DNA from 2 places in the Solibacillus daqui genome. Region 1 is predicted to be linked to the other one. Evidence: predicted binding sites of a transcription regulator. Region 1 holds the regulator's gene; the other holds the start of a gene.

The links. The regulator Rex, encoded in region 1, represses fermentation and respiration genes when NADH is low (regulators of the CRP and FNR family bind a similar motif). The targets are predictions, from matches to a motif close to TTGTGAAATATTTCACAA.
Region 2: the regulator Rex is predicted to act here: its motif matches at 6,729-6,746, upstream of O7776_RS07820 (helical membrane plugin domain-containing protein).

What each region holds. Positions count from the first base shown of each region.
Region 1 is NZ_CP114887.1:3,722,379-3,738,088, forward strand. It holds gene O7776_RS18170 (response regulator transcription factor) at 195-878, shown strand; gene O7776_RS18175 (S-layer homology domain-containing protein) at 1,395-2,768, opposite strand; gene O7776_RS18180 (hypothetical protein) at 3,107-3,544, opposite strand; gene groL (chaperonin GroEL) at 3,675-5,306, opposite strand; gene groES (co-chaperone GroES) at 5,426-5,710, opposite strand; gene O7776_RS18195 (CPBP family intramembrane glutamic endopeptidase) at 5,904-6,629, shown strand; gene tatC (twin-arginine translocase subunit TatC) at 6,727-7,548, opposite strand; gene tatA (twin-arginine translocase TatA/TatE family subunit) at 7,566-7,802, opposite strand; gene O7776_RS18210 (redox-sensing transcriptional repressor Rex) at 7,886-8,518, opposite strand; gene O7776_RS18215 (ABC-F family ATP-binding cassette domain-containing protein) at 8,823-10,763, shown strand; gene O7776_RS18220 (hypothetical protein) at 10,952-11,338, opposite strand; gene tsaD (tRNA (adenosine(37)-N6)-threonylcarbamoyltransferase complex transferase subunit TsaD) at 11,900-12,913, opposite strand; gene rimI (ribosomal protein S18-alanine N-acetyltransferase) at 12,913-13,356, opposite strand; gene tsaB (tRNA (adenosine(37)-N6)-threonylcarbamoyltransferase complex dimerization subunit type 1 TsaB) at 13,356-14,060, opposite strand; gene tsaE (tRNA (adenosine(37)-N6)-threonylcarbamoyltransferase complex ATPase subunit type 1 TsaE) at 14,057-14,509, opposite strand; gene O7776_RS18245 (hypothetical protein) at 14,639-14,977, opposite strand; tRNA gene O7776_RS18250 (tRNA-Asp) at 15,099-15,174, opposite strand; rRNA gene rrf (5S ribosomal RNA) at 15,459-15,574, opposite strand; rRNA gene O7776_RS18260 (23S ribosomal RNA) at 15,639-15,710, opposite strand, start outside.
Region 2 is NZ_CP114887.1:1,623,592-1,639,301, reverse strand. It holds one part of gene O7776_RS07850 (IS3 family transposase) at 1-201, opposite strand, end outside; gene O7776_RS07845 (GrpB family protein) at 385-945, opposite strand; gene cbpA (cyclic di-AMP binding protein CbpA) at 1,152-1,793, opposite strand; gene O7776_RS07835 (hypothetical protein) at 2,159-3,496, opposite strand; gene O7776_RS07830 (serine protease) at 3,514-4,137, opposite strand; gene O7776_RS07825 (NAD(P)/FAD-dependent oxidoreductase) at 5,023-6,210, opposite strand; gene O7776_RS07820 (helical membrane plugin domain-containing protein) at 6,249-6,671, opposite strand; gene O7776_RS07815 (hypothetical protein) at 6,934-7,071, shown strand; gene rarD (EamA family transporter RarD) at 7,300-8,199, opposite strand; gene O7776_RS07805 (hypothetical protein) at 8,432-9,457, opposite strand; gene O7776_RS07800 (SET domain-containing protein) at 9,810-10,205, opposite strand; gene O7776_RS07795 (CotH kinase family protein) at 10,250-11,335, opposite strand; gene O7776_RS07790 (hypothetical protein) at 11,561-11,779, shown strand; gene O7776_RS07785 (ABC transporter ATP-binding protein) at 12,361-14,145, opposite strand; gene O7776_RS07780 (ABC transporter ATP-binding protein) at 14,135-15,710, opposite strand, start outside.

The DNA of each region.
Region 1 (15,710 bases):
TATAATAGTTTTAATTTTCGCATTAAAAAATCCCCTAAAATTAAGGGGATTTTCTGTAGAAAGGTCAATTTTTCTCTTCAATAAACTATAAGTTTGTTATTTCGCAGGGTTTCTTTCAGTTTTTCGCAAATTTGAAATCTCGTAATTTTTTGATATAATCTGAATATAGAATCCTGTTTTAAAGGGGGAAATTTATGCTTGAAACAGCTATAAAAAAACAAATCCAATCAATTTCATCCGTTTCTTCTCATTATGAAAAACAAATACTTGCCGTCCGCGGTTTTATGGATATTTTTAACTTTTCACGTGTAAGTCTCTATTTCTATTCGACATTAAGCAAAGTCGGTGAAGGGATATTATGTATCGATCAACAGGGGGTATCATCCTTACAAGAGTGGAGAGATGATGTTCGAAACATGCCTCCTATCTATTCAGCGATAAAGGAAAGAACGCCTAAGCATATCGATTCCCAATCAATTCACCAAATACCGGTAAAATTCACCAATGGCGTGACAACTGAACTTATAGTAGTTCCCATTAGCTATAGCTCCCACGTAGTTGGCTATGCCTGCATGGGAAGTACGGATTCTTTTATAGTTAAGGATAACCTTCTGGAATCTCTTGCTATGTATGGACAACATTTAGGGCAAATATTTGGAGAAGATGACTATCCTGGCTACTCCAAAAAAATTAGTAAACGGGAAATTGACGTATTGCAAAGAATGTCTTGGGGTGAAAGTACGAAAATAATGGCTGTATCTCTTGGTATTAGCGAATTTACTGTTCAGGATTACGTACAATCCGCCATTCGAAAACTCGAGGTGTTAAATCGAGTGCAAGGTGTAGCCGAAGCTTTGCGTAGAGGTATTATCCAATAACAATTCCTAGTATCATAGCCAACTGACAATACCTCACACCTACTTAATGTAGTCATTTAAGGTAACTGTCTGGGCATAATTTATGAAAGCTACTTACTTCCAAATTTCTGGGTTTTACGAACCGTAAACACTATTTGCACAGTGCTTATGTTTCAAAAGATTTTTCTTTATTAAATAACAGACTAATATTAGCAACAAAAACTGGACTAACCTAATTTAATATGACTATATGAAACACCTCTAAAATCGGAATATATAAAAGTATATATACCTAATTATTTTGGAGGTGTTTTTTTATGACAGGAGTCAGATATCAAGCAGATGTAAAATGCATTTAAAGACAGAGGAATCCTTGCTTGTAAAGCATCATTCATTGGCCAATGAAGAGACGAGAAGACATATTATTATGAAGAGAGAATACAAAAAAAGGCTACTCAGCGCCCGTAGAATACGGTCACCAAGCAGCCTAAAGGGTATTTAATATGTGTCTCAACGACTAGGTCAGTCTGTTTTTAATTATTCTCCTGACATTGCTAACACTAAAATCTTCGCTAATTGTGCACGTGTTAAGTTATCTTTTGGTGAGAACGTTGTTGCACTCGTCCCATCTACTACACCAATATCATATAAAAATGTAATCGCTACTTGCGTTTCACGATCAAAATTGACAATATCCTTAAACGGCGCAATTGATTCTGGAATGTACTCTTCACCTACAAAACTATTCGATAAGCGCATTAACATTAATGCTAGTTGTGCTCGTGTAATTTGCCCTTTTGGATTAAAGTAGCCACCGTTTTCACGAATTAAACCCGCCTCATAAGCCGCTGCAATTTCATTTTGAGTATCTTGTGAATACTGACTGATATCTTTAAATGGTGCTGCATTCGTAGCTTCTAATTCAAATGCTCGTACAATGACAGATACTGCTTGCGCACGTGTCACATTAACATTTGGCTTAAATGTACCATCTTCATTGCCCTTCATAATACCATAAGAATAAGCTACATCAATATAGTCTTTACCCCAATGGTTTTTAATATCTGTAAACGGTGCTTCTTCGATCACGATTTCCGTAAATCCATCTTCTAAATCCCCTAAAATAACTGCAAAATAGTCCTCAATCATTAATGCTGCGACTGCATCATAGCCCGCTTCATTTAGATGAGTATTGTTTTGATTCGGTAAAAATGCACTTGCGTTTTCTGCAATTAACGATGACACATCTGAAAAAATACCTTCATTTTCTTCTACAATTGTTTTAATCGAATTGTTAATTGTTGTAACTAGTGTATTTAACTGCCCTTGTACTGTTGAATCTTGTAAATATGGAAACGGGTTATACAAGCCCATCACAATAATATCTACTTCTGGATTCAATGCATAAATACTATCGAAAATTTTCTTATAGTTTGTTGAAACTTGTTGGATAGTTTGAAGCACACCTGCAGCATCATATGAAAAACCGCCTGCTTCAGTACGTGTTACATTTTTTAATATGTCATTTGCGCCAACACTTAATGTGATCAAATGAGCTTCTTTGATTGCCTGTTGTATCGTTGCTGTTTTTGTTGATTGACCATCTAAGTTATAGATTGGCTTTGTTACATTGTTTTCAATATCATTTAGTACATTTACCGTTGTATATCCCGGAAAAGCAAAACCTTTATTATAATTGATTGGTTCTTCCCCAATGCTAAAGCTCTGCGCGATATAATCTGCATAACCAAGGCCAATTTCGCCTTTTTCATTCATACCTGCTGCAAGGGAATCCCCCAAAGCCAAATAATTTAGTACCTCACTCGAATCTTCAGCAGATGCTGATAAAGATACAGGTAGTACAAGTTGTAATACTAAAATTAATGCTGCAAATATACTAAACTTCTTCATTCATAACCCCCAAGTAAAAATGACTTGTTCATATTATAAAATAAGTAATTACAAAAAACAAAATATTATTAAAATTAGAAATTATTGGATTAATAAATATGATTTATAGATGATAAAAATTAATTCGTATCTAAGACATAATATACAAAATACCGCTCCTTAAATAAGGATAATAGATAAGATAGTCATACCTCTTCTTTCTATAAATAAGTCTAACTATTTAATTTTATATATCTGTAGTTATTAGGAGGTTGATGATATGAGTTTTAAATCATTTAATGCAAAAATTCCGTCTAGCATAAAATATACTTCCTCTAAATTCCACAAGAGCATTTATTTTACCTGTTTCTAAATTTGGGTAAAATACAATAAATAATAAAACTCATAATGGCAATAACAATCGCAATGAATGCTATTTTCGCCTTATCCATTACGCTACCTTGAAATTCATATGGTGATTCGTAGACTGCCATAATATACTTTCCTTTTTCATGTTCAACCGCAATGGCCTCAGTTGTCGCTATACCTTCTATTGCATAGTAAGTAGTGCCCTTTGGATAATAGTTCGAGAAATTCCCCCCGAATTGCTCCATATCTGAATACCTCGTAACCTTACCTATTTTTTGTTCTACCTGTGGCACGACTTCATCTGTAATGACATAAATTGAATCATTCCACACAACAAAAGGAAATGCCCAACTCGTTGCAAACACTAACTGTGGGATGAAAAATAGCCAGCAAAATACAATTCCGCTTAACAATAACCCTTTTTTCATGTAAATCCCTCCAACACCCCTTTTATTCATTAGACCAAAAATTTTGGAAAAAGTTACAAAAACATCCCAAATCCTAATAAATGATTTGAGATGTTTCAAAGTTAAAATGTTATTCAACTGTTAAGAAGGACTACATCATTCCTGGCATACCCATGCCGCCCATGTCTGGCATACCGCCGCCACCTGCTTCTGGGATGTCTGCTACAACTGCTTCAGTAGTTAGGAATAGTGAAGCAACAGAAGCTGCGTTTTGTAATGCTGAACGTGTTACTTTTGCTGGGTCAACTACTCCCGCTTCAATCATGTTTACCCACTCACCTGTTGCTGCGTTGAAACCAATACCGATTTCTTCACGTTTTAAACGGTCAACAATGATTGAACCTTCAAGACCAGCGTTTTCTGCAATTTGGCGAACTGGCTCTTCTAATGCGCGTAAAATAATGCGTACACCTGTTGCTACGTCACCCTCTACCTCATCTAATACTTTTACTACTGCGCCGTATACGTTTAGAAGTGCTGTACCACCACCTGATACAATCCCTTCTTCCACTGCCGCACGCGTTGAGTTTAATGCGTCTTCAATACGTAATTTACGCTCTTTTAATTCCGTTTCTGTTGCCGCGCCAACTTTGATAACTGCAACACCGCCAGCTAGTTTTGCTAAACGCTCTTGTAATTTTTCTTTGTCGAATTCAGAAGTCGTTTCTGCAAGTTGTGCTCGGATTTGGTTTACGCGTCCTGCTACTGCGTCTGTGTTACCAGCGCCTTCAACGATTGTTGTGTTGTCTTTAGAAACAATTACTTTCGCCGCGCGACCTAAAGAAGTAAGGTCAGCTGATTTTAAATCTAAGCCAAGGTCTTGTGTAATAACTTGGCCACCAGTTAAAATTGCGATATCTTCTAACATCGCTTTACGACGGTCGCCAAAGCCTGGTGCTTTTACTGCTACTGCATTAAATGTACCGCGTAATTTGTTTACTACAAGAGTTGCTAACGCTTCACCTTCCACGTCTTCTGCAATAATTAAAATTGGACGCCCTTGTTGAACAACTTGCTCTAACACTGGTAAAATTTCTTGAATGCTTGCCACTTTTTTATCAGTAATTAAAATGAATGGGTTATCAAGTACCGCTTCCATTTTATCTGTATCTGAAACCATGTAGTGTGATAGGTAACCACGGTCAAATTGCATACCTTCTACTACGTCTAATTCTGTTGTGAATCCCTTAGACTCTTCGATTGTAATAACACCATCGTTTCCTACTTTTTCCATAGCATCTGCAATGTATTGACCGATTTCTTCGTCCGCTGAAGAAATTGCCGCTACTTGCGCAATGGATTCTTTGTTTTCTACTGGGCGAGAAATTGTTTGTAGCTCTGTCAATGCCGCTGCTACTGCTTTTTCCATACCTTTACGGATTCCTACAGGGTTTGCACCAGCTGTTACGTTTTTAAGACCTTCGCGAATCATTGCTTGCGCTAAAACTGTTGCAGTTGTAGTACCGTCACCTGCGATTTCGTTTGTTTTAGAAGCCACTTCTGCTACTAATTTTGCCCCCATGTTTTCGTATGGGTTTTCTAATTCGATTTCTTTTGCGATGGATACACCGTCATTTGTAATTAATGGTGAACCGAACTTTTTCTCTAATACAACGTTACGCCCTTTTGGCCCTAATGTTACTTTTACAGCGTTTGCTAATTTATCTACACCTGCTGCCATTAAAGAACGAGCTTCTTCTGAGAATTTAATATCTTTTGCCATAATGCATATCCTCCTAATTTTACAATCTATTTTTATAATGTATTTTTTAAGTTCATGTGCAGCTAGCAGAAAATACTATGTATAAAAACTAGCTGCGAGTTTGAAAGTTCGTTTTTAAATTAACCGACGATAGCTAGTACATCACTTTCGCGTAAAATTAAATATTCTACGCCATCATACTTCACTTCGGTACCTGAGAATTTTGAGAAGATAATTTCGTCGCCTACTTTTACATCAAGATCAAGACGAATGCCGTTGTCAAGAACTCGACCCGTGCCTACAGCTACAACTTTACCAGTTTGCGGCTTTTCTTTTGCAGAGTCAGGTAAAACGATACCGAACGCTGTTTTTTCCTCTACTTCTACAAGTTCGATAATAATGCGATCTCCTAATGGTCTTAACAATTGAAACAACCTCCTAAATATTTGTTCTATTTAGCACTCTGAACCTTAGAGTGCTAACACATTTATAATTTTAATAAATTCACTATTTTTTTGCAAGTATGTGCGCTAAAAAATTTTGTTTTATCAAGAAATTCCTCTACAATATAGAAGAATTACTTAATATCGTTATTAAAATAGAAAGAAGGTTGGAGCTGTGAAAAACGTTTCCTCACCTAAGTTTAAAACACAAAAGACCGCATTTTATGTGTTGTTAACTTATATCATTTGTCAATTATCTGTATTTTTACTTATATTCACTCCTGGTTTAAAAGATACCTTACTAGCGCTATTTTCTGGTACACCAGATGAACAATTAATCAAGCTTTCTGGTTGGTGGAGCACGATTTCTTTTGCGATTGCCTTTATCGTATCCTTCCTATTCATTTCACGTAATAAAAACTTTTGGAATGTGTTTAGCGGCGAAAAAATGCCTTTAGGTAAAGCCATTGGTTGGGGAATCATCGGTTTCTTCCTAGTATTTTTAGGGCAAACAATTGGGGCCGCGATTGAGCTTGCATTAGGCATTGATAAGGGGTCTGAAAATACCGAAGCTATTATGAACGTTACGAAAGTCGCCCCTGTCATGATGATTGCAACGGTATTTTTAGGACCTGTACTAGAGGAGCTTGTTTTCCGTCGTGTGATTTTTGGCTCGATTATTCAAAACTACAACTTCTGGATTGCGAGTATTATTAGTGCGATTGTGTTTGCTGCGATTCACATGGATTTCACGCACATTATTTTATACACTATTTGCGGGATGATTTTCGCGTTTTTATACCATAAAACCAAACGCCTCATTACACCCATTATCGCGCATATTTTACTTAACGGCTTCGTGACGTTTATCCAAATGAATGCCGATAAGTTTCAGGTATAGCTTTCATAATAAGAAAAGCCATGAGAATTTTATTAATAAAATTCCCATGGCTTTTTTGCTAACAAAAAACGCTACCGAATGGCGATAGCATTTATTGCTAACTATTCATTTGTTCCATTTGTTTACGCTGCTGCTCTAGCAATTCTTCTACTTGCAACTCACGTTCACGCTCTTCTTCTTGTAAAACACGCGCTGCTTCAGCCTTTTCATATTTACGATAGCCTATACGAGAAATGACAATACTTACCTCGTATAAAATAAAAAGCGGAATCGCAATAATGATATTCGACACAAAATCCGGAGGTGCTAGTAATACAGAAATAACAATTAATACAAAATAGGCATACTTGCGGAATTTAATCATTAATTTTGGGTTAATAATCCCTAGTCGCGCCACAAATAGCGTAACGACTGGCAACTGAAATAGAATGCCAAATGGGACGACTAACTTTAGTAAAAATGAAAAGAATTCATTAATGCCAATCGTTTGAGTAATGTTTAAATCACTCGATAGTTCCGTCATAAATCGCATGACAAACGGAAATAAAATAAAGTAAGCAAAGGCCATACCACCAATACCTAGTACAAAAGCATACGGTATGTACTTTAAAGTTGCCTTTCGCTCTTTATCATGTAAGCCAGGTGTTATAAAAGCCCATAACTGATAGAGTAAAATCGGTGAAACAATCACTGCCGCAATTATGAATGTCATTTGTAAATAAACAGTTAATGGATCGGCAGGACTAAAGGCGTTCATCGAAAAACTAGCAGCAAGATCACTGCGTTGAATGTGTCTAATAATCGGTTTGGCTGTGTAGAAGCCTGCAAAAAGCGCTAAAACAAAGAAAATCGCCACGAAAAATAAGCGTTTCCTAAGTTCCTCCATATGTTCGAGTAAGGTTAATTCTTGTGGATTCATAATAAGACATCCTTAATTTACTTATCGTTAGGTTTTTCGTTATCTTTATGTTCAATGACAGCTTTTTTTGTTTTGTAATCATCATCGTCATCATCTGTTAGTCCTTTTGTAGCACTGCGGAACTCACGTAAAGTTGTCCCCATGGCACGACCTAAAGATGGTAATTTTTTTGGACCAAAAATTAATAAAGCAATAAGACCAATGATAATTAGGCTTACAGGTGTAATCGCACTTAAATGCACAACGACTTCCACTATAGCCACCTCCTCTATTATTATGTACATTTTACAGTAATTAAAAACATTTTACCATTTTTAGTAATGTGAACAATTTGTTACTAATCTGAATTTCTTACTAAATAGATAAGTGCCTGCAACTCCACAGATAAGTCAATGTTCATAACCTTTAACGTCTCTGGCACAGAAAGTCGTACAGGCGTGAAATTTAATATTCCTTTTGCATTCATGTTCACAAGGCGGTCAGTCATCATTTGCGCTGAGCGTGATGGCACTGTTAAAATTGCTAATTCCGCGCCAAATTCCTCATACATATCCTCTAAACGATCTGGATGGAATACCGGAATATTACTAATCATTGTTCCCTCATAAGGCGCTTTCGAGTCAAACGCCACCACAATACGTGTATTGTGGTTTTTTTGGAAATTGTATTTTAATAAACCATTTCCTAAGTTCCCTACTCCAATTAGTGCAACATTCATCGCTTCATCTTGATCTAAGGTTTGGCGGAAAAATTCGAGTAAATAGTTGACATCGTAGCCATAGCCCTTCTTACCAAGTGCTCCAAAATAAGAAAAGTCTCGACGAATTGTAGCCGAATCTATTTTCATCGCATCACTTAATTCTTGTGATGAAATACGTTTTTTACCTTCATTTGCGAAGTTTTTTAAAAATCGATAATACAGAGGGAGTCTTTTCGTTGTTGCTTGTGGAATTTTTGCTTCTGGTTTCACACATTCTCCTCCTCCTTCTTATTATTGGAAATCGTTATCAATTACCCCTCAGCGTAATTGCGTCCAAATTTTTTTGAGTTAACTGAAAAAATTCCCCTAGAAAATCTGTGACATTCGCTGGGCATTGGGCCAAAAAAATGTTGGTCACTCAGACGTTGCCACACGATGTGACGCACTTAGCCCGAGTTCCCAATTCAGCAGAAACAAGTTAATCTTACTAAACTACTAGCTCCAAGTAAAGTATCCATCGTTGCACGTCGTGTGTCCATCCTTTAAACTAAATAGAAGAAACTGAGGTGTAAACATGATTGTCTTACAAGTAAATCAATTATATAAATCCTTTATCACTGATGAAATTTTAAGCGGTGTCAAACTTGAGGTACAACATCGTGACCGCGTAGCATTAGTGGGTCGCAACGGTGCAGGTAAATCGACTCTCCTAAAAATTATTGCCGGTCAAATGAGCTATGACTCTGGTGAAATTATTATTCCAAAAGATATTCGCGTTGGTTATTTAGAGCAGCATGCAGGCATAGATTCGGACTTGTCTATTTGGGACGAAATGATGACAATTTTTAATGCACTGCGTATTCAGGAGCAAAAGCTGCGTCAACTCGAACAACAAATGGCTGATCCAGCTGTTTATGAAAATAGTGAAATTTATGGACGGGTTATGGCAGAATACGATCAATTGCAGCATGATTTTAAAGATGCGGGTGGCTATCAATACGAAGCAGATACTCGTTCTGTCTTGCACGGAATGCAATTTTTCCCTGCTGATTATGACAAACCGATTCAATCGCTATCAGGTGGTCAACGTACCCGTCTTGCACTTGCGAAACTGTTACTGTCAAAACCTGACTTACTAATACTTGACGAACCGACAAACCATTTAGACATCGAGACACTTTCATGGCTAGAAGGCTATTTAAAAGGCTATGACGGCGCTATTTTAATCGTGTCACATGACCGATACTTCCTAGATCAAGTTGTTTCAACTGTTTACGAAGTATCACGCACGAAAGTATCAAAATATGTTGGCAACTACAGCGCCTATTTAGATGAAAAAGCAAAAAACTATGAGCGCGACTTGAAGATGTACGAGCGCCAAATGGATGAAAAGGCTAAACTCGAAACATTTATCCAAAAAAACTTGGCCCGCGCCTCAACAACAAAGATGGCGCAATCACGTCGCAAAGTATTAGAAAAAACAAACTGGATGGATTCTCCCGATGGCGATGAAAAAAGTGCAAGCTTTGGCTTCACTATTGAACGTCAAAGTGGGAATGACGTATTATCGATTGATGACTTAACGATTGGATACCCCGACAAAGAAATCTCATCCAATATTAATATGCGTGTATTCCGTGAAGATCGCCTTGCATTAGTCGGCCCAAACGGTGTTGGTAAATCCACATTACTAAAAACAATCGTAAAGGATCTAGCCACTTTAACTGGCGATATTCGCTATGGTACAAATGTACAAATCAGCTACTACGACCAGGAGCAAGCAAAACTGCATTCAAACAAAGCTGTACTAAACGAGCTCTGGGATGAGTGGCCATTAATGAATGAAAAGGATATACGCAGCATTTTAGGTCGCTTCCTATTTAGTGGTGATGACGTTTCGAAAACCGTCAATTCATTATCTGGTGGCGAAAAGGCACGCTTAGCTTTGGCAAAATTGATGATGCAAAAATCAAATTTCCTAGTGCTCGATGAACCTACAAACCACCTAGATTTAGATAGCAAAGAAATTTTAGAAAACGCATTAATCGATTATCCTGGAACGTTATTATTTGTATCGCATGACCGTTATTTCATTAACCGCATTGCGACAAAGGTTGTGGAATTATCGGGGACAGGCTCTTTTGAGTATTTAGGGGATTACGATTACTACCTTGAGAAAAAACAAGAGCTTGAAGAACTAGCAGCGATGAAAGCCGCCGTAACTGAGGCAAAATCACAAGAAACGTCTTCACAAACCAAATCAACATCTATGATTGATAAAGATACCAAAAAGCGTGAACGCCAAATTCGACGCACTATTGAAGACATTGAAAAAAATATGGCGACACTTGATGAAAAAATTACTCAGTTTGAAGAACAACTATGCGACCCAGCTGTTTTCTCAGACCACGAAAAAACATTAGCCATCCAAACTGAACTATCTGAAGCCAAAGAGCAGCACGAAACATTTGAAATGGAATGGCTTGAACTAAACGAAGAACTAGAACAGCTATAAAGTGAAACTTTGCTCAGTGGGGGTTCCCCCATCCCCACTCACCAATCGGGCTTTTAGGGACAGTGAACCCCCCACTTAGCCTTCTCGTTTCATGTACCAGTTTGAAGTAGGCATCTTACTGTCCCTTAATGCGGGATAAAATATGGAGAACGCATGTATGTAATAGATATACTCGCGTTCTCCTTTTACTATTTCACATGATAACTTTTTAACATTTGTAGCTTTTGATATGCCGTATAGGCCCCATAAATCCAACCAAAGAATATAATAGTCAATAACGCTATAACTGTATTTAATGCCGCAGTTAGTAACTTCCACGGCGAATTAGCCGTTTTCGTTAGAAACGGTTGTCTTGCCCCGATACGGATACTATGAAAAATATCGACCATCTGACTTCTCCCATATACAAGCGCTAACGGATATAAAACCAGCGCGAAAATTATAAAGATGCCACTAAACGAAGCTAAAAATACACCATTCCCTGTACTACTCAATAAATAAAGGACACCTATTAAAATCACCACGCCAAATACAAGCAATACAATCATTTTGTTGCGTTCTTTTAAATAATTCATGAAAACATCCCCTATTCCGTTGTTTTTACACTATACCCATATCTAAAGAAAATCCTAACCTCTTCATCATTATTGTGTAATACCAATGAATAATTCATTTCCAGTTGACCATTCGACATATATATAGGTCAATACGCTGAATTTCGACAAAATAACCCACAATTTTATTCACAAAATAAATGCAGTCATATCAACATATCAACAGTGTTTTCCACATTATCCACATTTAAAATTATTTTTATTCACATTACCTTGTGAAAAAATAGCCACTACATATAGATAAATCACAAGTTTTCCACAAGTTATTCACACTTTGTGTATAAGTACGCATGTTCGCACATCTTTTTGAGGATTAATCACTTTTTCTGTGGATAATTTTTCAGAAAAATTGTACATTAAATAAAAAGTTGTTATAAAAGACATTTTCATATCATAAAATACAAGTTACGACTATTTTATATTATTCTAAAAAATCTTTTCATTTCTCTTACTTAAAATTCCATAGAAAAAAGCATGATGAATCGGATTACTACTTTCCATTTCATCATGCTTACTATATGTTTATTTCCAGCTAGTTAATTCCATACCAGGACGTCCATTCATCGCTAAATTCCCGCGCACACCTGCTTCATACATTTGATAAGCAGCTGCACCAATCATTGCAGCATTATCTGTACATAATTTTAACGGTGGTACGAAAAATGGAATACCTTCTTGTTCAAATGCTGTTTCAAGTGCACTACGTAAACCTTTGTTCGCCGATACACCACCTGCTGCAATCACTTGCTTCACACCAAATTCACGTGCTGCACGCACGGTTTTAGCCGTTAATACCTCAACAACACTATCTTGGAAACCTTTTGCGACTTGCTCTGGAATGATTTCCTCACCACGTTGATCCATATTATGCTTGTAGTTGATAACCGCCGATTTTAACCCACTAAAGCTAAAATCATACGAACCTTCTTCTAACCAAACTCGTGGGAATTTCACCGCTTCCGTTGCCTCATGCGCTAAACGGTCAATATGAGGTCCCCCTGGATATGGCATGTTTAACACACGTGCTACTTTGTCATATGCCTCACCAGCTGCATCGTCTCGCGTTTCACCGATTACTTCAAATGATCCATGCTCGCGCATAAATACAAGTTCTGTATGACCGCCAGATACGACTAAAGCAAGCAACGGAAATTCCATTGGCTGTACTAAATTATTCGCATAAATATGTCCCGCAATATGATGTGTGCCGATTAACGGTAACCCATTCACAAAGGCAAATGCTTTTGCTGCATTAATACCGATTAATAACGCCCCAACTAACCCTGGTCCCTCTGTTACAGCTACTGCTGTCAATTCCTTTGGTACCATTTCAGCTTGCTTCAACGCTTCTTCTAACACAATTGTCATTTGCTCTACATGATGGCGTGACGCAATTTCTGGCACAACTCCACCAAAGCGCTTATGACTCTCAATTTGAGATGATACGACATTAGAAATAATTTCAGTACCATTTTTAATAATTGCCGCTGCTGTTTCATCGCAGCTTGTTTCTATTGCTAATATATAATGATCCATTATAAATTCACCCACATTACTAACGCATTTTCTTGATTATCCGTATAGTAGCCTTTACGAATACCACCATCTTGGAAGCCAAGTTTGCGATATAAATTTTGCGCAACGGTGTTTGTTACGCGTACTTCTAAACTCATAACATCCATATTCGCTTCTTTAGCAACACGCACTGCTTCACGCATTAACGCTTCACCAATACCTTGTCCACGAACTGATTCAACAACCGCCACATTCGTAATTTGTGCTGTATCAATAACAAGCCATAGACCGCAAAATCCAACGAGTTCACCAGCTTCATTTTCCGCTACTAAATAATGCGAAAACTGATTTTCGTTCAACTCATAGTAAAAAGAATCTAACGTCCAAGGTGTTGGAAACGTCGCAACCTCAATCGCATGAACTGTCGGAACATCTTCAAGCGTCATTTTACGATACTGTACCATTATTGTTGCTCCTTTTTCTGTTCCTTAATCCAGTTCGCTTCAGCCTCAGCAATACGACGATACTGTGGTACAAATGCATGAACCGCATCTACTGAAGGCAGCTCTTGTACCTCTGCTACTGCAATTAGCTCTGACGCACGTGGTAAGTCTAGAGTATAGGGCACACGGACAGCACGTTCACCTAATACTTCCTGAATTTTTTCAAAATAAACCTCAACATCTGTACCTACAAATAATACTGGACGTTTTAATGCATCTAGCTTAGTTAATAATCCATCAATATGATCATGGTGGTCCTCGATAACTGGCGTTTGCGTAATTCCTTCGTAAACTCCGGCATAAACGTTTTGACGACGTGCATCAAACAACGCACAAACCGTATAGTTAGACACGCGTACATTCGCGGCTAATACCTTTAAACTTGATACACCTACTAAGGGCTTTTGCAATGACCAGGCTAATGTTTTTGCTAATGTAACTCCAATACGCACACCCGTGTACGAACCTGGCCCTTCTGATACCGCTATCGCATCGATTTCAGTTGATGTAATTCCTGCTTTGTTTATCACTTCTTCAATAGCAGGCATCGCACCTACTGAATGCGTTAATTTAATATTTTGTACAACTTCTGCTACCACTTTACCATCTTTAACTATTGCAATAGAAAGCGGGGCATTTGCTGTTTCAATCCCTAACCAAATCATTTTATTAACTCCTTACAAAGGCGCATGTATTTCTCACCTACTGGTTTTAATACAAATTTTCGACTTGTATCATCAATACGTGTAATTTCTATTGCCAAATGTTCTTTTGGTAGCTCATCTTCTATTAAATGTGCCCATTCAACAACTGTTACCGCATCTCCATAAAAGATTTCATCCCAACCTAAATCCTCATCACTATCCTCTAAACGATAGACATCTAAATGGTTTAAGGCAATACGTCCCTCATACTGCTTCATAATCGTAAATGTGGGGCTATTCACCGTACGTTTGATGCCTAATCCCTTTGCAAAGCTTTGCGTAAATGTCGTCTTACCGGCACCTAAGTCGCCTTCTAACGTAATTGTATATTGTGGCTCAACTAATGTAGCCAACGTTAAAGCAAGTGCTTGTGTTTCTTCTAATGTATATACTTGTTTTTCAAATATCATATTGTGCTTCCTTCCACAAAAAAATCCTCTACTTCTAGTTTACTTGAAGTAGCTCAATTGTTCAAAATGTATCACTTATTTCATGCATAACAAAAAGCCTTATTAGCAAATCGCCAATAAGACTTTCATTTATCGTGAAGAATTACCTCGACGTTCAACAATTTCTTTTTTCGTAACTTTATCGTCTTTAAAAGTTAGTCTGAAGCCTTGCGTCAATAGTAACTCATCATTCCACTCATATACATTTTTTTTAATTTCTTTCCCTGCCCCACCGGCAATTTTTACAACCTCCATGTAAGGCATGCCGACTTTTACTTGCTCATATTCTTGTTCGTTCATATATTTTTGCCATCTATGTGCATTACTTTCTTCAATTTCTAAAATTTCATCTTTACAAGCCTTAGTACTCAAAATTAGCAAGAAGATGAGACAAATGGCCAGGCACACTAATAAACCGTTTTTATTCATCAACACTCCTCCTTAACAGCTTAGGGAATTTTTTCCCGCAAGGGTAGTGTTCAAAACATATGCTTTACAAACCAAATAAAGTAATCCGCTTTTGCGAATTACTTGGAATAGTCAATGTATATGGCGGTCCCGACCGGGATCGAACCGGCGATCTCCTGCGTGACAGGCAGGCATGTTAACCGCTACACCACGGGACCATTTTTTTATTAACTCTCTCGGACAATATTTATTTTATCAGATATTATCTTTTATAACAATTACTTTTTTAAAAAACTTTTTTCTTCTTTAATTTGTTTTTCTCTAAAATCCTAAATTTTAATCTTCTAAAAATTAGTAGATAAAATTAACTTTTATATTAAAATCCCCACAAATTCTTGCAGTGATTTTTTAATCTATTTGCAATTCAGATAAATTAAGTAGATTAATCATGAATTTTTTTAAAATATAAAAAACCACTGATTGCTCAGTGGTTTTCATTCGTGCGAAGCGACGTTCTACTCTCACAGGGGGAAACCCCCAACTACCATCGACGCTAAAGAGCTTAACTTCTGTGTTCGGTATGGGAACAGGTGTGACCTCTTTGCCATCATCACTTCACTTATTAAATTGAAAGTTTGTTCTTTCAAAACTGGATAAACGGTTCATTGATATTCATAAACATGTGGTTAAGTCCTCGACCGATTAGTATTCGTCAGCTACATGTGTCGCCACACTTCCACCTCGAACCTATCTA
Region 2 (15,710 bases), 2.0 Mb from region 1:
TTTGCCGAAGGCATATTGTTTACCAACTGGTTGTTTAAGACGGTGCATTTCACCATTTCGATACCAATGCATCCATCGCTTCAACTGCGTATAGTTTCGAATGTCCAATTCTTCCATTACTTCTTTTACCGGTACGTTAGCCATTCGCATTTCAATTGCCTTCATTTTCACTTCTACTGGATAACTGACTCTTGTTCCCATAGAAAAACACCTCCACATTGATTATTTCAGGTTTAAGTCCCCGTTATTCAATGAAAGGTGTTTTTATTTGTCTCATGTTATTAGGTCAGTGCCTTGCTAGAATGGGGTGTTTTGTTACATAACTTTCATTTGGGAACGTTTATTTAGTTAGTTTTGTATATTTATGATAGATGGTAAAAGTGATTAATTTTTTTTAATTTCTGTTGCATTAAATCCCTCATCAGAACAATTAGTCAGTTTTTCCCATTTAGCTGCTTTGTAATCTATTGTTTTTATATAATCATTTTTACCTTCTATATACATCTCAATACTGTTAGGGTATTTATCAGCTAAAGTTTGTTTTAATTGACTATAGTTTTGGGCTTCTTTTGGATGAGCAATCATATAATCTCTAAATGCAAGATGTCGAGTTATTTCAGGATTTCCTTGTTCAAAAATATGAACATGATGAGTTCTATTATTCCCACCTTTACTAAAATAACGTCTATTAGGAATACCATTTTCTCCATGAACTCTGTAACCTAACTGTTCAAACTGATAATTAAATTTATCAACTTCACTAAGACACGTAACTTCAATCAAAATATCAATTACTGGTTTAGCCTGTATATTCGGTATTGCAGTACTTCCAATATGAAAAACATTTATTACTAAAGTTCCTAATATATTTTTAAGTTGCTTGCTTTCTTCTTCAAACATCAACGACCATTCTCTTTTATGTGAAGATATCTCAACTTTCCGCATATTACTTCCTCCATTATTTTTTTATTATACAAGTATTATCAGATAGTTGATTAAAACCTACACAAAGCGTCGTTTGGTAACTTTCTTAAAAAACGTTATTCAATAATATGGCCCGTTTGTTGAACAACATGGCTATGCATTTATTGTTCTTTAAACGACTTTATAATAAATTAAACAACTTATTATCTGTATAGTATTGTAGTAAGTTAAAAGTTTTCCTTATCAAATATTTCAATATCAATAATCCGCGCACCTTGCTTTGTAATCGCTTGCTCAAGCTCGTTTACAGTGGATTGCTTAGCCCCTTTTGTTAATGTAATAATGACGCGTCGCAGATAGGTAGTATCATCATCTAGCGAGAACACACAGTGTAATGGCCAAACCTTTTTTACTGCAGTTAGGACTTTAATTAAAATACCATCCGTGTCAGGTAACGCAATCGTTACAGCGCAGCTTCCTGTACGATAGCCCCATGCTTCTTCAAGCAGCTCGAATACTTTTGAGTGAGGTAAAATGCCTGAGAAATTCCCCTTCGTATCTACAACCGCTAAATATGGTAATTGTTTGATTGAATGAAACACTTCAAAAAACGAGCTGTTTTCATGAACAAATGCATCGCTTTCGATACCTAAGTTTTTGACTGGCTGTTTCATATCTCCATCTTTTAGCTTGTACTCAAGTACTTCCACTTTATAAATGTTACCAACAAATTTTTCACCGTTGTCATCTAGAATAGGAATACAACGAAAACCATTGTCATTTAGTTGCCCTAACACCTGTGAAATAGTGTCCGATTCTTTTACAAAACTTACCTCTTTCTTTTTTACGATTCTTTGTTTAACTAACATAATGATGCCTCCTTCGATGTCATTAGCTATATTTTATAGGCTTTATGCTCAATGCGAAAGCTATTTTTTAGAATTTTTTGTATTTTGAGAAAAATATTAATAACGTATTATGAAATTGATATTCCCAACCGGCTTTTGTATATCTTTGGTCATGAGCTACCACAAAGTTAAAATCAATCGCCCTCTAGATTGGTTATAACTTCTACGACAAAAGCGAAGCGACAGACGCATTTCTGCTTTGTGTGGAATATGTGCACTTTTTGCATGGATATGTGCGAATCCCCAAAAAACCCCCTATTCTCCTCCCACCTTATGTAAAGAAACCAAACAATAAAAAAACCAACTCGCGAAAGTTGGTTCAACATTTACTTATAAAATTCATAATAAATATAAGCATAGGCCAATTTTCGACATTGCTCATACGTTGTTAAATTATTTTCGGCATTGTTTACAGCTGCAAAATAGATTGCTGCTAACGGGCTCTCCTCTTTTGGATATAGCTTTCGCACCTCGTGAAATGCACGCCCACTTAGTACCTCCGTACCGAGTTCTGATTTCCGAACTAGGTAGCCAATTGTCGTCTCATCTATCCGTGTATTTAGCAATCGCCGGTCCCCAAACGCGTCCTGTAATTTTTCGTTTATGCAATAAAGGATTTCATTTTCTAATTGTCGATCATCTTCACGTATTTTTATATCAACGATTACTAGCGAAAGGCCCTCCAAAGATGCGTTGTTCAAGAGTTCATTTACCTCGTTGATAAACTGGTCATAGCTCATTGGAAAACTGCTATCGACAAAATTCAAATTAGACGTGGCCATTGCCAAATGTTTTTGTAAATACTCTTTATCGATGTGAAGTTGCTTAAAATATTGATCGTAGGATTGCTGTATCTCTAGAGGTAGCTGCGCGTCGTTTATTTTTTGACTGATTACTGAAATACGTTCATATAAACCGACGATTAAATCACGATAACATACTTCATTTATACAGATTTTTAGCAATTTATGATAAAGTGTCAACGCCTCATTGTACTTGTTTAAAGAATTTAAAATATCCCCCTTTAATGATTCCAGCTTTAGCTTAAAGCGGGGTGTCAGTTCAAATGGTATTTGCTCAAAATACTTATTATAAATTTGGTAAGCATACTCATTTTTCTCCAATTTCAAGGACAGTTCAATATGCGCGATAATGCATACTAAAAAATCTTTATTACAGGCAGCACCCTTATTTTTCACCCAAAAAATAGATGGATATTTACTGCTTTCCCACAATACACTATCGATCCTCGTCTCAATCATAGACGCATTATATTTTTTCAAGGATGACGATAAAACTCCAAATTGTTTATATTCCATCGCATAGCTCATTGCCAGCTTATAGTAATTTCGAGCATCTTCAAAGTCCATATAAAAGTAGAAGCAATGACCCATAATCAAATAAATAGTTGCTACGTTTTCCTGATATTTTTCCTTAATAATCGGCTCGATTGTAATCATTAAATCTAACACTTCATTGTTCAATGTTGAAAATAGAAATGGTTCGATTTCAGCATTAATAAATTGAATTAGCTGTTCAAATTTCTCTTGGTGAATACACTCATGCACAATCGTTTGAAACTGTTCATATTGTTGCTCGATTGATGCAAATTGTTTCGTTTTGTATTCCGAAATTTCATCTTCAATACGCAGTTGTTCCTTCATGATTGCCAACTCCCCTATTATAGTTGAAATTCGCTAAATAGCTCTCGTTCGATAATTGAAATTTCGTCTAACATACGTATAATTTGCTGAACCTTTTCCGAAAAAAGGTCATTGTTTACTTGTATCCAGTTTCGAAGCTCTTTTAAAATAGTTGTTTCCAATTGAACTAGACGCTTCGGATAGCCCTCCTTAAGTAAAAAACGAGGGTCATATAATAGCATGGAATTATTCGAGTATTTCGAAAAAAAAACTAAATCATCCTTTGGAATTTCTCGTAAAACATCGCGTAAGCCATCTAAAAATAAATTCGTTGTTGCAGCCGCCGCTATTAATGATTGAACAGGGTTACCTACCGTAATTGCTTTCATTCGGTGTAACTTTTGGTTTTTCATAGCGGTATCTAACATAAATTGACGCAATAAAAATACAAATGCATTTTCTGAATTAACGACAGGTAGTTTTTTATCATCATAATAATAAAATATCCCAAAATCAGCCATCGTTAATAGGACGTATGGGGTATGTAAAAATTCATGACGCAATAAACTAAAGTAATACTCATAATGATGCCACTGCGAATAATACTGTTGCTGTTCCTCGGTTAAAAAAAATAACGAATCCTTTGAATCTAATACGTTCATCGCATCACCCCTCCATTTATAAAATATTATACATATTTTATGAAATATTAACATATTATAATAGCTTAAAAAGAAATATATGTAGTTTATAACAAGCATTTTTCAATACAAAATTTGGCACCAAGTGTATTTATCTAATAGAGTCCGTTCTGCTACGCTACGGGGGACGCTTTCCTGAGGGCGTGGCTTCAACTAACTTGTATGTGCCTCTTACGGTGGCACATACAAGTGGATTTTCCGCACACGCTTAATCCTCTAGGAGTCGCCCTAAGAAATGTGCTCCTGTCGCTACGCTTTCGTCGCAAAGTAAGGCTCAAATCATACGGCATTTGAGCCTTACTTCACTTCGCGGCACTCTACATTCAAGCTAAAGCTGGTTTTTATTACAAATATTTCGAAAAAAGTTTGTTGGGTCAAGCACTGTTAATAAAATTAAGTAAAAATTAGTCTAAGTATGGTTTTATTTTGACGCAATCAATGTAGCCAATTTTATTTACAAAGCTAACTTTTAATCAAAGATACAACATTGTATACAGCGTACTATTTTATTCATCACCGCCGCCTCGCGATAGCGCAAGCGGCAACATTGGACTCTTTTACCTTTATTAATAACGTAACATTTTAATTTGGCGGGCCTTGCATGCGGCATTAAAGACAGTAGTATGGACACGTACCACGTGGCCATAATGCTGTCATGCCGTAGCCCGCCGAAAATAAGTAACACTGCACTCAATACATTTTTTGTTAGTAAGTTTACTCAATGTTAGTATGAAGTTTAATTTATTTGATTATTTCATAGGAAAAAGTATAAAATGTTCAACTTTCAACAGAAAAAAACCGCCTAGAAAATAAATTCTAAGCGGCATTGCTATTATTATAATTGGCTTAGTACGCTAAACCGAATAACGCTTTAATATGCGTCATGTAACGAATGTTTGAAGCTTCTTTCATTAATGAAGCTGGTAAACCAACTAATTGTGTATTGTTTGCACCAATAGTTGCGATACCGTCTTTACGTCCTAAAGAACCTAAAGTACCAGAGTTTGTGAACTGGAATGCTTTCATGTCGTGATCTTTAATTTGAGCAAAGATGTTGTAACCAGCTTGCTCACCTTGTTGCCATGCTACTTGAGCAGTTGGCGCGTAAGTTGGGCGGTCGCCTGGGTTTGGAATGTGTGCAGAAGCATCACCTAATACAAATACTTCTGGGTGAGAAGTAGATTGTAAGAAGTCGTTGATTGTTGCTTTACCACGGTCACAGTTAAGACCTGATTCACCAACTAATGGAAGTGGAGCTACCCCACCAGTCCATACTAATGTGTTCGCAACGATTGGCTCACGGTCTTTTAATTGAATAACATTGCCTTCAACACCTGTTACAGGAGTTGAAGTGATGAATTCAACACCACGTTTTGCTAATGATTCAGTCGCACGAGCAATTAAGTTGTCTGGGAATACTGGTAAGATTTTTGGACCAGCTTCTACTAATTTGATTTTTAAATCTTCGAAAGGTACGCCGTATTTCGCAGCTACTTTCGGGAAGTGGTCTACGATTTCACCAACAAGCTCAACACCTGTTAAACCGCCACCGCCGATAACGATCGTTGCATCTGCTTCATTTTTTGATTTTGCATATTCAGCGATACGTGCTTCGATATGCTCACGGATAGCGTTTGCTTCGTCAACTGATTTTAATACGAATGAGTTTTCTTCTAAGCCTGGGATACCGAAGAATCCTGTTTGAGAACCTAAAGCAACAACTAATGTATCGTATGATAAAGTTTTACCATTTGAAAGTTGAACTTCTTTTTTGTCAGCGTTGAAGCTGTTTACTTTTGCGATTTCAAGGTTGATGTCTTTACCTTTGAAGATTTTTTCTAAAGATAGAGAAACAGCGCCCTCTTTAATTGTACCACCAGCTAAGCGGTGTAATTCTGTAATGATTTGGTGCGTTGGGAACTGGTTTACAACTGTAATGTTTGCTTCTAGCGTATTTAAATATTTGCGAGCTGTTTGAGCAGCTAAAACACCAGCAAAACCAGCACCTAAAATAACGATATCTTTTGTTACCATGATAACATCCTCCAATTAAATTAGATTGTGCGAATTAATTATTTGTCTTTTTTCTCAGCTGCTACAGCTAAAAATGCATTAGCAAAACGTAATGCGCCTTGAACTTGAGGGTCTTTTAACATTTTTAATAGACCAAATACACCTACTGTTTCACTTGAAACTTCAGCACGGTCTTTTGCTTCGATAGCCGTTTGAGCTAAAGATTTTGCCGTATCTACTACTGGGCTAGCCATTTCTGTTACAGCTGCAACTGTATCACTTTTTAATGTTTCGTCAGTTGCTACTGCAGTCGCGAAATCATATGCCTTAGTTAATAAAGTTGTCATTTCTGCTAACTTAGGTAAGTTGTCAACTAAAGTTGTTAACGAAGCTTGTACCTCTGGCTTTAATAGTTGGTCTAGTACGTCTAATTGTTCTTGTGTAACAGACACTTTTTCTACCTGATTATTCATTTCTGACATAATAACTCTCCTTTGCCAACACTTAATATTTTTTTCTTCATGAAAAGTCCAAAAACTATGTTTAAACTTTCACATTATCATTCAATAAGCAATCCTAGCACAAAGATTCGGTTGTTACAATTAGAAAATAAGAATATAAGAGAGAAAAATCAAATTTAACAATATTCTGAATTCTTAGTGCTATTTTTCGCGCTATTTTTGGTATAATAATCAGATATATTACTGCAAATAATAAGTAAAAACTTATTTTGGAGGTATTATTATGCGCAATAATCCACGTTATAAACGTGAACTGTTTACGAGGAAATATTATTCGTTATTTGAATTTACAAAGGTCGGATTAATCGCCTTCATTTGCATTCTCATCATTGGTAGTTTCATGCGAGTTGTTTTTGGATAAAAAAACTCCTCGTAAACAATGTTTACAAGGAGCTGTACATATCAATTACGCCTCGGCGTAATTGCGTCCAGATTTTTTTCGAGCCCGCTCGAAAAACTCCTTTAAAAAATCTGTGACATCCGCCGGGGGCAGTAACTTGATTCAGCTAAAAATGTCCCCCGCTGAACGGAGGACATTTTTAGCATTTATTCCCTAGTTATTCGAGTGAGGGACTTTTGCTGAAACAAGTTAGATTAATTTTCGCTTTCTCACTTCGATAAATTTCCCAGCAGAAAAAATAAGGACCGCAAGCCAAATACAGCTAAACGTAAAGAGCTCCGTCATTGTAAAAGGCTCTTTATAAACAAAGATTCCGATTACTAAGCTCATCGTTGGCGATAAAAACTGCACAAAGCCCAATAAATATAATGGAATTTTTTGTGCTCCTTTTGCAAAAAGCACAAGTGGTAATGCCGTTATAATCCCACTTCCTATTAATAATAAGTTAGTTTTCATATCCACTTGTAAAAAGGCAATATCGGTCGTCTGCATTAAGTAAATATATCCTACAATCGCGATTGGTAAAATAAAGAGTGTTTCAATTGCCAAGCCTCGCGTTGCATCTAGCGGAATTTTCTTTTTCAGCACGCCATAAATTGAAAATGATAGCGCAAGTGTTAGGGACACCCACGGAATCGTCCCACCCAAAATTGCTTGATATGCTACGCCAGTTGCTGCGATAATGACAGCTACAATCGTTGCACCTGATAGCTTTTCCTTAAAGATGATCAAACCGAAGAGCACAGAAATAAGCGGGTTAATGTAATAACCAAGACTCGCCTGTAGCAATTGCTCATTGTTAACCGCCCAAATATATACACCCCAGTTGACACTTATAACTAGTGATGCAATGAAGAGCGACCAAAACTGAGCTTTTCTCCCCCAGAGCGATCTAATATCCTCCATTAATTCCTTTCGCTGTTTTATGAGTAATACAAAGAGCGCCGTAAAAACGAATGACCAAATAACACGGCCCGCTAAAATTTCGAGACTCGAAACATACTGCACTTGTTTCCAATAAAGTGGGATAAGCCCCCACATTAAATAGGCTCCTGCCGCAAACAGGACGCCTTGTTTTTGTTGTGACATACTTGCACCTTCTATAAATTTAATAGAATTCATTATAGAGGTCGAAACGTGAGATGTAAATGTCGAAATCAATTTGAGTGCGTGAAATAAAGAATACTTTCACCCATCTCATTAAAAAATCAGCCGAATGTAGATTAAAAAGACAAAAAGAAAGTTACGTCAGCACTTTTTTTTAAGTAAATATGCACAAGCAAAAGCATTCGCGCAACATATTCGTGCCGAATGCTTCTCCTTATTTAAAATTCTTGTTGATAAAATCTAATGTGGAAGAATATTTTTTGATTTCATAATCTGTAAATCTCACCGAGTCATCTGAACCTTCTTCAATAAAACTATACTCTATTGAAGCTTTTGGATTAATCGTCTTTTCGAAAAAAGTAAAAATAGAGTTTAAATCTTTTTCTAAATTATCATTTGATTTAGTTAGGCTGTTTTCTTTGAAATATACAGTGGCAAAAATATTGGTACATTCGCCATTTCCATTAGTCAGCCTACAATTAAACCAATAATCATCATATTCAGAATCAAAAGTGAAACGTTCATTTCCAATTTTTTCTTTCTCAGATTCCCATTTTTTATTTTCATATAAACTAGCAATATTTGCATTTGTTTTTTTCATTTCCAACAAAAAATCTTCTTTTGTATTTACGCCCTTTAATTTTTCCATATCAAATACAAAGGTTTCACTCTCGTGTGGCTCTCTCATATCTGAGACATGAATAATTTCCAATAATGCCCCGCTTTGTTTTACTAATTTATATAACTCGAATAAGCGGTCTAAATCTTTTTCTTCAAAACTTGCTATTTCCATATGAGAGGTAGAATAAAAAGAACTCCAAATAGCTTTTTTTCCACCAACTTCTCCTATAAACACTCTATTTTCATCATTAAATGATTCATCAAATCCAAGTTTATTGATATCCGGAATGACTTTATCTAATTTATGTAGTTCCGTATCCGCTTCAAATGCATTTAAATAATTATCTTTGATTAAATACTTACTTTTGTAATTAAGTTCATTTTCTGATGGATTATCATATACCACAACGGAAAATTCCATTTCTTGATGGTCAACAGGAGCAACAATGTATGAATCCTCACCTAATTCTAATGAATTTTTATATGAATCTTTTACAACGATGTCAATTCCATGTGTATCTTTCACATAATTTTTTATTAACTCATCGTTAGAAAGAGAACTACATGCACTTAAGATCATTACTAAAAATATAGAAAGTACAGTTAATATTTTTTTCAATTTTTCTCCCCCTAATTAATTTATCAAATCAAAAAGTAATTATAGCAGAGGAAAATTATTTTGAAAAAGTTTGTAACACAAAAAAATATAATAGCAATGGCCTAAGATGGTCTTCACCGAACAAATTAGACTACTAAGATCTATTAAAAAACAGCCCGGCTCACAGTTTTTCGTAGCACTGGATAATCTCGATTTTTTGTTTTATTGAAAATTTCCCCGTAAAAAATACTCCCAATAGATAGACAGATTGTATTTTTTTATCTGTCTATCTATTGGTGAGCGTATCTAATCATATATTCTGGTGTTACCATTATTTTTGAAAGCAAAACAATTATTCATGAAGGGAAGATCTTTATTCGATTACATCAAACCATAACGGTGATTTATTTTCAAGATCACCATTGTAATTAATAGTTAATTCTTCACCCATCAAAATATCATTTAGTGCATAAAAGTCAATTGATAAATTTTCTGTATTATTTTCAAAATTAGTATTTGGAGTGTATGAATGATTAAAAAGTGATCCAAATCCAAGTGCAATGGCTGTATCATTTTTCCCCCAATAAAAGCTATAGTAAAGAAGGGAAGTCTTTTTTAAATATTTCCAATCCCCTTTAGGTAATATTATAACGGGTGATACCTCAATAAGTTCATCTTTTTTTATATCACGTGTAGCATATATACCTTTACCATATTTCCCGGTATCTTTTATACATATAGGACCCAAAGCAGTAACTCCTTTCCCCAATCCCTATATCTCTCCAATCAAAAAAATCATTATTGATTAGATTTTTAATCTAAATTCGAGAGTTGATTTTTTAAATAATCATTGCGTTCTCGAATAAATTGGAAAATCAATTCTGGTTCATTATCAAAAATATCAATCTTATTTTTTTTATAAGGATCAAGGAGGATATGGGGACGTATACATTGATGTAGTGGTAAGACTTTGTTTTCCATATAGTCAACTGTAAACATTGTTTCAAGAATTTCTTCTAATGTTTCTTTGTAAAGTTTGCGGAATTCGGGAACTTGCAATAGAACATAGTTAAGATGGTTTCCTGATTTACCTTCAATTGGGACATACGTATGATTCATTATCCCACCACTTACTTTCCGCCCCCAAGTTGCATCATAGTCCCATGGAAGTATTTCGAATAAGCAAGTGTCACTATTTCGATATAGGGCATAATTGTGTGTAAAACCGTCGTTATTCATTGTACAAACTGCTCCAGCGAGCCATCGGAAATATTGATCAATATTAATTTTCTGGGAGATTTCATCGGGGAATTTAGATGGAATTGTATTATTTATGGTTGTAATCAAATCATGAAGAAAGGTATCGTCTGATGAAGCTCCGCACACTCGTTTATAGCCCGACAAAAGTGATTTTTTGGGTTTCTTATCACGCACCAATGAGAAATTTGCATCATTGTTGATAGCGTAGTAAATGGGACCGGCGGGAAGCCCCCTCTTTTCTAAAAATAAATCATCAACTGATTCCAAGTGCAGGTAGACACCTTTCAATGAGTCATTTCTGTAAAAATTGATATGCTGACTATCTGGCGAAAGGACTCCAAGATCTTGAAAGAAGTCAAGTGAAAGCTTATTGCGGATTAGTGAGGGGTCTTTATATTCTGCATTGAGGTGGATTCTACGTACTCCTAAGAATTTTTCAGTATCATCGAAGTCAATCATATAGGATCTTTTACGGAATTTCCGTGTATAGTCTCCACGATAGGCAATCTTAATGTTGTACGTAATGTTATCTACCATCAACTTTGCGGAAACAGGGTCGTCTTTTGATACTTTTTTCCTTAACTTATTTAATGCCTTTTCTTTAATCATTAATAAATACGAGGGTATAATGTTTGACATGTACTCACCTCCCTAATGTACCCTTTCGGTTATCAATGTATATACTCTCACGGTATTAGACATGAATTAGCTTAAGTACACAGCTAATAAATAATTGTTATATTCGATGTCAGTTAAAGTAAATAGACTTTATATGTAGCTAATTAAATTTTTATAAGGAGAAAATGCCCCACTAACCTTTTGAATAGTGAATGGAGGCATTTTCTTTCACCTGGTACTTTTACAATGTTTCTGGTAAACGTACTTTACTTACATTTACGTTTACGTTTACGTTTTCCAGTAGATTTACAACCAGTAGATTTACGTTTACCAGTTGATTTACAACCAGTAGATTTACGTTTAGATTTACGTTTACCAGTTGATTTACTACCAGTTGAAGTACAACCAGTAGAAGTGTTACCAGTAGAAGTACAACTAGTAGAAGTACTTCCTGTAGACGAATGACTACCCGAACCTTTTTTTCCTTTTTTTCCAGGCACAACAGACACCTCCTTAAGAACAGCGGTAAATGTATAATACGTAATGAATGTTTCTTTACTTAGACTATTATCAATATAAATTTAGGAATTATGTCGACCCTAATACATAGTGATTTTAAGGTAAAGATGTGCACTTAGGTTGTACTTGTTAATCGAATAATGAAAAGTCTTAAAACCGTGATACCGTTTTTTCTAAGATTTTTTATTTTGTTCAGGCTGGAAAGGTAAAAATATTCATGGACTATGCGAAAATGCTCAACAAATGCAGAAGACTATGCGGTTATTTTCTATACAAATAACGTTTTCAAATGAAAGTTTGGAAACACAAAAAATCAGTCAAAACTTTAAAATAACCTTGTTTTGACTGGTCTTTATTTCATTGCTCTTATACATTTTTCATGCAAAAATGCTCAATCCCCTATTTATAAACAATTTCATACAACTTCAGAAATAGGCTGTTTCCAAAAAAATCCTGTTTACTCTAATGGTCCTTTTTCCAGCCCACAAAAAACCCCACACAACCGAAGTCATGCAGAGCCCTAACATCTATTCTTTTTGCACAATCCCATTTTGCAATAAGTACATTTTTTCATATAACCCTTTATGAGCAAGTAACTCTTGATGTGTGCCTCGCTCGACGATTTCCCCTTTATGCAGCACTAAAATATGCTCGGCATCTTGAATCGTCGACAAACGGTGAGCAATGGCAATCGTCGTACGTCCTTTGCGCATTTTTTCTAGCGATTGCTGAATGCCAACTTCTGTTTCCGTATCGATTGCAGCCGTTGCTTCATCTAATACTAAAATTTTCGGATTGGTTGCTACGGTACGTGCAAAGGCGATAAGCTGACGCTGACCACTTGAAAATGTTGAACCGCGCTCCGTAACACGACTTTGATAGCCATCTGGTAAGCTTTCAATAAAGTCATTTGCTTGCACAAATTCCGCCGCATGCTTGACATCGGTTAAGTTTAATTGTTCATTGTAAAGTCGAATATTTGAATCGACCGTGCCGTAAAACAGGAATGGATCTTGCAGCACAAGCCCCATTTTATCGCGAAGCTCTTGCTGCGAATAGTCTTTAATCGATTCACCATCAATGACAATATCGCCACGTTCAAATTCATAAAAGCGCATCAATAAATTGATAATCGAACTTTTCCCACTTCCCGTATGCCCAACAAGTGCCACCGTTTCGCCAGGATTGACGGTAAATGAAATATTTTTCAGCACATCCCGTTCCCCGTCATAGCTAAACGAAACCTCTTTAAATTCAATACGACCATTCGTAACAGTTAGTGATTTATCGTGCTGGGCTGGTTCCAATTCCTCATTATCCATTAACGCAAACACGCGCGATGCCGCAACAATGGCCTGCTGGAATAATGCTAAACGCTCCATCATTTGATTAATCGGGTCAAAGAAGCGGTTCATATACGTTATAAAAGCATAGACAACCCCAACTTCTACGGCTGTTTCAAACGAAGTCCACCCAAAATAAAATAGTAAAATAATAATCGCCGCGAAATACACTAAGTCAATAATCGGGCGCAACAGCAAGCTATTCATTTTCGTATTCGCCATCATCGCGTCAAAATGCTCATCATTAATAGCATCAAATTCCTCATTAAAGCGCTTTTCTTGACGGAAAGCCTGAACAATACTCATGCCAGACAATGTTTCCGATAAACGCGCATTCAGCTGACCAAGTTTCTCACGCATCCGCATATACACAACAGCACTAATTTTGCGATATAAATAAATGATGTAAATGACAACCGGTAAAATTAATAGCATAAATAACGCCAATTTCGCATTGAGTAAAAACATCGCGATATACACACCAACAATTAAAAACGCTGCCTGTACAAAACTAATCAAAACACTTACGAACATGTCCTTTATCGCTTCTGTATCATTAGTTGCACGACTGACAATAGACCCCGCTGGCACTTGGTCAAAATAACGCATGCCAAGTCTATGAATTTTTGAAAACACATCGATCCGTAGTTGCTGAATAACCTTTAATGCCAGCTCCTGGAACTTCAACGTTTGATAGTACGTAATAAATATATTCAATACTTGAATGACAAAATAACTGACCGCCAATGTCATAACTGGCTTAAAGACGATGTTATCCATCATTAAATAATCATCGATAAATACTTTAATAAAATACGGCCCGAACATATCCCCTACAACTGTTAGCGCCAGTAAAAATAACGCAACGGACAATAGCTTTTTATGTGGCTTTAAATACGTGAATAGGCGCATTAATACGACACGTTGCTCTTTCGATGATATTGTTTCCGTCGTTTGCTCATTCGCCATGCCCGTCACCACCTTGCTCTACTAACTGTTCGAGCTGTTGTAATTGATACATTTCATAATAACTGCCCTTTAATGCCATTAATTCCTCATGTGTCCCTTTTTCTATAATCGTGCCGTGATCGACTACAATAATGACATGGGCTTGCTGAATAGCACTTAAACGATGCGAGGTAATAATTGTTGTGGAATCTTTTCGTTCCGCTTTGAGCGCCTGTAAAATGGCTTCCTCTGTACGTGCATCGACCGCTGATAACGAGTCGTCTAAAATGAGTAATTCTGGTTTCATTAATAGCGCACGTGCAATGGAAATTCGTTGCTTTTGCCCGCCTGATAACGATACGCCCCGTTCCCCGACAACCGTTTTATAGCCATCCGTAAAGTCCATAATGTCATGATCAATATAAGCCAATTTTGCCGCCGCACGCACCTCTTCGATTTTTGCCTCTGCATTTGCGAACGCGACATTTGAGAAAATCGAAGCAGAAAATAGGAAATGCTCTTGCGGTACATAGCCAATTGCTTCACGTAGCTTTAATGTTTGGTAATCCGTAATCGAATAATCACCAAAGTGGATTTGTCCGTTATAGCCTTCAAACTCCCGTAGTAAAAGCTTTAAAATCGTCGTTTTCCCTGCACCTGTTTTCCCAACAATGCCAAGCGTTTCGCCACGCTTTAAGTCAAAGTGCACATTATGTAATGCTGGCTCCTTATCTCCAGGGAATGTAAATGAATTAATATGAAATGCCAAATCACCTGATGGCATTCTCGTAATCGCATTATTTTTATCATCAATTTCAATAGGTTCGTTTAATAGCCTTTCAATTCGATTGTACGAAACGCTGCCTCGCTCTACGATATTAAAGAGCATACCAATTGCCAACATTGGCCACACAAGCAGACTTAAATACGTCGTAAATGTTACTAAATCGCCAATCGACATCGCATCTTCTAATATAAATTTTGTCCCAAAGCCCAGGCTCAGCATAAAACTAATACCGACTACAAAACTAATCGTTGGGTCAAATAGAGAATCGATTTTTGCTACTTGTAAATTTTTATCCACGACTTCATCAGAAAGACGGGTAAAATCCTCTACATCTTGTCGTTGCTGACCAAACGTTTTCAACACTTTAATGCCCGATATACTTTCCTGCGTTTTATCATTCAAATCTGAAAACGCTGCTTGGGCATGGTGAAAACGTTGATGTAACAACTTACCATAATACGTTGTCGATAACGCCATTAAAGGCATCGGAATCAGTGCAATTAACGTTAAACGCCAATCAATTGTAATGGCCATCGCAAGTACAACAAAACCACCCGTTGTCAGCGAATCAAATAGCGTTAACACCCCGCCACCCGCTGTTTGCTGAACCGCGCTAATATCATTCGTCGCATGTGCCATTAAATCGCCAACACGATGTTTTTGATAAAAGGATGGCGACATGCGCGTAAAATGACGGTGCAATTTTTGACGCAAAACGCGCGCCAAATAGTTCGACGAGCCAAAAATCATTTGTCTCCAATAATATCTTAATCCATACATTACAAGCGCAACCGCTACA